2 regions of the Pseudoalteromonas sp. TAB23 genome follow, and region 2 is predicted to be linked to the other one. Evidence: predicted binding sites of a transcription regulator. Region 2 holds the regulator's gene; the other holds the start of a gene.
What was found. The regulator MetJ, encoded in region 2, represses methionine synthesis genes. The targets are predictions, from matches to a motif close to TAGACGTCTAGACGTCTA.
Positions count from the first base shown of each region.

Region 1: the regulator MetJ is predicted to act here: its motif matches at 2,182-2,199, upstream of metK (methionine adenosyltransferase).

Region 1 covers NZ_AUTP01000206.1:3,918-7,588, forward strand. Annotated here, with positions in the region: gene L654_RS0110855 (5-formyltetrahydrofolate cyclo-ligase) at 1-186, opposite strand, end outside; gene L654_RS0110860 (hypothetical protein) at 205-753, opposite strand; gene metK (methionine adenosyltransferase) at 929-2,080, opposite strand; gene tkt (transketolase) at 2,385-3,671, shown strand, end outside.
Region 2 covers NZ_AUTP01000215.1:15,079-18,749, reverse strand. Annotated here, with positions in the region: gene metB (cystathionine gamma-synthase) at 1-788, opposite strand, end outside; gene metJ (met regulon transcriptional regulator MetJ) at 1,078-1,398, shown strand; gene L654_RS0111705 (malic enzyme-like NAD(P)-binding protein) at 1,481-2,722, opposite strand; gene rpmE (50S ribosomal protein L31) at 3,411-3,626, opposite strand.

The sequences.
Region 1 (3,671 bases), on a different contig from region 2:
AGTGTCTAGCTCCCCATCGTTACTTAAGTAAATGGCAATATGCTTTGAGTTCGTTGTTTTTTCGCTTTTCAAGTGTTGAATAAAATTCATTTTTAGCGATTGCGCAGCAATTATTTGCTGATTATTTGACAAGTTTTTACGGGTGTTACGAATTTCCGCTCTTATTTGTGCGCGTTTATTGCTCATTAAACTAATTAGCCATTTTTAAAAAGAGAATAAATCGGGAAAAATTAAAAAAACAGCCAGTACGACTAGCAAAATGGTGGCAGTTGCAATCAATGAATATAAAAGTAAGTTACTGCGTTTTTTAGGAGTCGCTAAATCCTCATCTAGCATTAGGTCGTCATTTTGCCATTCGTCTACACTTTCGTCTGGTGTATTTAATTGAGCTTCAGGAAGGCGTTGCTCTAGCTCATCTAGCTTTTCTTCAAGGCGTATTAAGCTGCTAGTGATGTAATCGAGTGCATCAAAAATACGTTCATCACGTTGGTTGTTATTTGCAGCAGGGTTTGAGCCATTTTGAGTGATGTTTGAAACAGCTTGAAGCTTACTTTTAATGCCTAAGCCTGCTAGTAACTTAGCCTGTTTTAACGCTTTGTCTTTATCGCTTGGTGCAAACAGTGGCTTACCTTTAAAAAAAAGAGCTACTTTTTCATCTGACGTTTTTAATTTTGCAGCTAAATTTGTACATGCTGTTTTTATGTCAACGTTATCGGCAAGTCCTGCAAATATAACGCGAAGGTTATCGGCCATTTAACTGTCCCTAAAGCTTTTATAATGAAATGAGTATATACCTAAAGTACAAAAGAATTCGAGGTCGATTTAATAGTTATTTTGTAGACGCTCTACAAACAATATAGCGAATAAGTTTTAGATGCAAAAACGGCCCTTAAAAGGGCCGTTTTTAATTTACTACAACAATTTTGGCTTAAAGGCCAGCAGCTGCGCGAAGTGCGTCTGCTTTATCTGTACGTTCCCAAGGGAATTCGTCACGACCAAAGTGGCCGTAAGCCGCTGTAGGAAGGTAGATAGGGCGCTCTAAATCAAGCATTTGAATTAAGCCATAAGGGCGCAGGTCAAAGTGTTCACGAATAAGCTCGATTAAACGGCTTTCTTCTAGCTTGCTTGTACCAAACGTTTCAACGCTAATAGAAGTAGGCTCTGCAACACCAATTGCGTAAGAAACTTGTAGCTCACACTTGTCAGCAAGACCAGCAGCAACAATGTTTTTAGCAACGTAACGTGCAGCGTATGCCGCGCTACGGTCAACTTTTGATGGATCTTTACCAGAGAAAGCACCACCACCGTGACGAGCCATACCACCGTATGTATCTACAATGATTTTACGACCAGTTAAACCACAGTCACCCATTGGTCCGCCAATTACAAAGCGACCTGTTGGGTTAATGAAAAACTTAGTTGCACTTGTGATAAGTTCTGCAGGAAGTACCGGCTTGATGATTGTTTCCATCACAGCTTCTACTAAATCTTTTTGCGAAATGTCTTCGCTGTGCTGAGTAGAAAGTACAACAGCATCAATACCTACTGGCTTACCGTTTTCGTATGCAAAAGTAACTTGAGATTTTGCATCTGGACGTAACCAATTAAGCTCGCCGCTTTTGCGTACTTGCGCTTGGCGCTGTACTAAACGGTGTGAGTAAGTAATTGGAGCAGGCATTAGTACTTCTGTTTCGTTACATGCGTAACCAAACATTAAGCCTTGGTCGCCAGCGCCTTGCTCTTCTGGGCTAGTACGGTCAACACCTTGGTTAATGTCTGGAGACTGTTTACCAATAGTGTTTAAAATTGCACATGAATCGGCATCAAAGCCCATGTCTGAATTTGTGTAGCCAATGTCACGAATTGTTTTACGTGTAATTTCTTCGATATCAACCCATGCGCTAGTAGTGATTTCACCACCAACCATAACCATACCGGTTTTTACGTAAGTTTCGCATGCAACACGGGCATGAGAGTCTTGCTCTAGGATAGCATCAAGTACCGCATCAGAGATTTGATCGGCGATTTTATCCGGATGACCTTCAGAAACTGATTCAGAAGTAAATAAATGTTTTGCCATTGTAATTCTGCTCACAAATATTGCGCTTCACAAACGTCGGTATTAGCGCTAAAAAATTAAGGGGCGTATTTTATCGAAAACAAAACACCTTGCATAGTGTTTTTACGCCTAGACGTCTAAATAAAATTACTAATAACTTTTTGGTCTTAAAAAATATTCATAATGCCTCACTTTTATAGGGTTTTTAATTGCACACAGCCCCCACAATAAGTAAGAATGGTCGGTATAAACGAACCCAAGTTACTTGGGTGCATAAACAAACACATAAATACCCGCGCAAATACACATAAAGGTAGGAGAATTCATGCCATCTCGCAAAGAACTTGCAAATGCTATTCGCGTCTTGTCAATGGACGCAGTACAAAAGGCCAAATCTGGTCACCCTGGAGCCCCTATGGGCATGGCTGATATCGCAGAAGTATTATGGCGCGATTATCTAAAACATAACCCAACGAATCCAGAGTGGGCTGACCGTGACAGATTTATTCTTTCAAACGGCCACGGTTCAATGCTTATCTATTCTCTATTGCACCTAAGTGGTTACGACTTACCACTGGACGAAATTAAAAACTTCCGTCAAATGCATTCTAAAACACCAGGTCACCCTGAATATGGCTATGCACCAGGAATCGAAACTACTACGGGTCCATTAGGTCAAGGGATCACAAATGCCGTAGGTATGGCAATTGCTGAAAAAGCGCTAGCTGCACAGTTTAACCGTGAAGGTCACGATATTGTTGATCACTTTACCTATGCATTTATGGGCGATGGCTGCCTTATGGAAGGTATTTCTCATGAATCAGGTTCACTTGCAGGCACATTAGGTCTGGGTAAACTTGTTGCATTTTGGGATGACAACGGCATCTCAATCGATGGCGAAGTAGAAGGTTGGTTTACAGATGACACGCCAGCTCGCTTTAAAGCATACGGTTGGCATGTAATTAGTGGTGTTGATGGCCACGACAGCGATGCTGTAAGTGCTGCAATTGCAGAAGCAAAAAGCGTTACCGATAAACCTTCACTAATTTGTTGTAAAACAATTATTGGTTACGGCTCACCTAATAAATCAGGCAGCCATGATTGTCACGGTGCTCCACTAGGTGATGATGAAATTAAAGCATCTCGCGAATTTTTAGGTTGGACTGGCGATGCTTTCGAAATTCCTGATGATATTTACGCACAGTGGGATGGCAAAGAAAAAGGTCAACAGCTTGAATCAAGCTGGGACGAAAAATTTGCAGCATACGCAAAAGCATACCCAGAGCTTGCAGCTGAATACAAGCGTCGTATTAATAACGAACTTCCTGGCGATTGGGCTGAAAAATCTCAAGCGTATATTGAGCAATTACAAGCAAACCCAGCAAACCCAGCGTCTCGTAAAGCATCGCAAAATGCATTAAATGCGTTTGGTCCGTTATTACCAGAATTTATGGGTGGCTCAGCCGATTTAGCTGGCTCAAACTTAACAATTTGGGATGGCTCTAAAGGTTTAACACGCGATGATGCAAGCGGTAACTACATTTATTACGGTGTGCGTGAGTTTGGTATGTCGGCAATTATGAATGGTATTGCGCTTCATAAAGGTTTTATT
Region 2 (3,671 bases):
GCTATTGCCAGTGCATTTTCTTGATGCTGCCTTAGACGCACATTTAAAGTACGTAAACCACGAAGCGTTAAATAGCTATCAAAAGGCGCACCCGTAATACCAATGTTATTAGCCCACCAAGCAAGCTCATTGCCTAACTCTTGTGTTGCTGCAATAACAGCGCCGCCTACTACATCTGAGTGTCCGTTAATGTATTTAGTGGTTGAATGCACCACAATATCTACACCAAACTTAATAGGGTTTTGTAAGGCCGGCGACAAAAACGTGTTATCTGCAGCCACCAATGCACCGCATTGCTTTGCAATATCGGTAACCGCTTTAATATCTGTTAAACGAAGTACTGGGTTACTTGGGGTTTCTATCCAAATAAGCTTTGGTTTAATTACTAAAATTTGTTGAAGGCTTTCTTCTTTTGTTAAATCTAATATTTCGAGCTTTAGTAGTCCGCGTTTTTGTAAAGATGTAAATAAACGATAGCTGCCACCATAACAATCATGTGGAATTACTAACGTATCGTCACTATTAAGTAGCTGAGTAGCTAAATGCACGGCAGCCATGCCTGTAGCTGTAATTATGCCACGAGCGCCACCTTCAAGCTTAGCAAGCGTCTCAGCTAAAATATCACGATTAGGATTACCGCTACGACCATAATCATACTCACGCTTAGTATCAAAGTCGGCAAACGAATAAGTAGTCGATAAATAAATTGGCGGTACCACCGCACCATGATGTTTATCAGCATCAACGCCGTTACGTACAGCAATGGTCGCTTTGTTTTTTTCGCTCATATTCGTCACCTGATTAATTTGGATGTTTAGACGTCTAAAAGAGTAAGTTATCCGTTTTGATAAGTCAAAGTATTTTAAAGCTCTAGATGGCTAAAAGTAGAAGGGGCCTCTGCGAATAACACATTTTAGCTCACAAAAGTGTGCTTATCTTTACACCTACAATAGGCTTATTAAGATAGATCGGTATCTATTATTTGACTATCTTTTTTAAATCGATAGAATTTCACGCATATTTACACGCTTTTTATACCGTGTGAGAAATTAATAATCTGAGGCAACGATACATCTTATGGCTAAATGGAATGGTGAGTATATTCACCCATACGCAGAACACGGTAAAAAATCAGAGCAAGTTAAAAAGATCACCGTTTCGATCCCGCTAAATGTATTAAAGGTATTAACTGACGAACGTACACGTCGTCAAATCAATAACCTTCGCCATGCTACAAATAGTGAATTGCTATGTGAGGCATTTTTGCATGCTTTTACTGGCCAACCTTTACCAAATGACGATGACTTACGTAAAGATAACGCCGAAAAAGTGCCAGAAGAAGTTAAAAAAATAATGCAAGAAATGGGTCTAGAAGTACCCGTTTTAAACGAAGAATAAATATTACAAAGACAAAAAAACCTCAGTAATTACTGAGGTTTTTTTATGTCTAAATTTTATTGCATAGCTCTACTGTATAGATTTACTGCATATAGTTTTCAGGTAGCTCAATTTGTGCAACACCTGACTCAATAGCAGCAAGTGCAACAGCTCTTGCTATACGCGGCAGTAAACGTGGATCCATTGGTTTTGGAATAATATACTGCGCACCAAATTCTAGTTTATCTACACCAGCGGCTTTTAAAACTTCTGCAGGTACTGGCTCTTTGGCAATACTTCGAATAGCATCTACTGCAGCAATTTTCATTTCATCGTTAATAGCGCTTGCACGTACATCAAGCGCACCACGGAAAATAAACGGGAAACATAAAACATTATTAACTTGGTTAGGGTAATCAGAGCGCCCTGTTGCCATGATTAAATCGTTGCGTGCGCCGTGCGCAAGAGCAGGATCAATCTCAGGATCTGGGTTTGAACATGCAAACACAACTGGTTTTGCAGCCATTAGCTTTAAATCTTCAGCCGCTAATAAGTTAGGGCCAGAAACGCCTACAAATACATCTGCATCTGCAATTACATCTTGCAATGTACGCTTATCGGTATTATTAGCAAAAAGCTGTTTGTATTCATTTAAGTCATCGCGGCGAGTATGAATAACACCTTTGCGGTCAAGCATATAAATGTGTTCACGCAGTGCACCACACTTAATTAACAGCTCCATACACGCAACAGCGGCAGCGCCTGCACCTAAACATACAATAATTGCATCTTCAATTGACTTACCTTGTACTTCTAGCGCATTTAACATACCAGCAGCCGTTACAATGGCAGTACCGTGTTGATCGTCATGAAAAACAGGAATGCTACAACGCTCTATTAATGCTTTTTCAATTTCAAAACACTCTGGTGCTTTAATATCTTCAAGGTTAATGCCACCGAATGTGTCGGCAATATTGGCAACCGTATTAATAAAGTCTTCTGTTGTTTTGTGCTTAACTTCAATATCGATAGAATCAAGCCCTGCAAAACGTTTAAACAATAACGCTTTACCTTCCATTACAGGCTTAGAAGCTAAAGGACCTAAATTACCAAGGCCTAGAATTGCAGTACCATTAGTAATAACCGCAACCATGTTACCTTTACCAGTATATTTATAAGCATTTGCAGGATCTGCAGCTATTTCACGTACAGGTTCGGCAACACCTGGGCTATACGCAAGTGCAAGATCATGAGCCGTTTCAGCTGGTTTTGTAAGCTCAATGCTAATTTTACCTGGTACGGGATGTGAGTGGTAATGTAGTGCTTGTTCACGAAAGTCAGACATAACGCGATTGTATCCTGCAATTTAAGTTAAAGTGAGAGATGGAGTCTTGGGGTACGATACCCTTATTATTTTTAAATTCCAAGCAATATCAGGTCTATCCTGTTATATGCTATATCCTTTAATTTTAAGAGGTTTTTCAGTAACTTTGCAGGATTATATCGACATTTAATAAATAAAAATTCACCTAAAAAGTAAGTTTTAAGGTGCTTTTATACCTATCAAAATCTTATAAAATGTATACTTAAAGTAACAGCATAAACTTAGAATAACAGCCTACTACCCTACTTTAAAAACAGATAAGCCCACGTTAGCTACTTTTATCAACCTAGTTAAAAATTGTACTATTTAAAATATAGAGAATATCTATCGATTTGTCTGTAAAGGATTATGCATACTCAGAATAAGAATAGGAAATAGTTATGCAAAAGGAGGGGATAGTTAAAATCAACGAAATAATACCAATCTGCTTATATATGGGGTCTATTTAACGTTAAGAAAATTACGCTAGAACTAGGCAAAAATTTTTGTATCTAGTTGTTTTAAATAAAAAAATTTTAACGACGTTATGGTGCAATTTAATTCGTTAAATTGCTCAAAGATTTATGCAGGTTGGTTTAAGCTAATAAATAACAAATTTTAGGCACAAAAAAAGCACCCTAAGGTGCTTTTTTTAACTAAACAGCAATAATTACTTCTTGCTGGCAAGTGCACCGAAGCGCTTGTTGAAGCGATCAACACGTCCGCCAGTGTCTAAAACTTTTTGCTTACCAGTGTAAAACGGGTGACACGCAGAACATACGTCTAAGTGAATGTCTTTACAAAGAGTTGAGCTAGTTTCGAATTTATTTCCACATGAACATGTTGCAGAAATTACTTCATACTTAGGGTGAATACCTTCTTTCATAGGAACCTCTAGTTAAGGCCGCATCGCTCTCCAAACCCGGAGTTT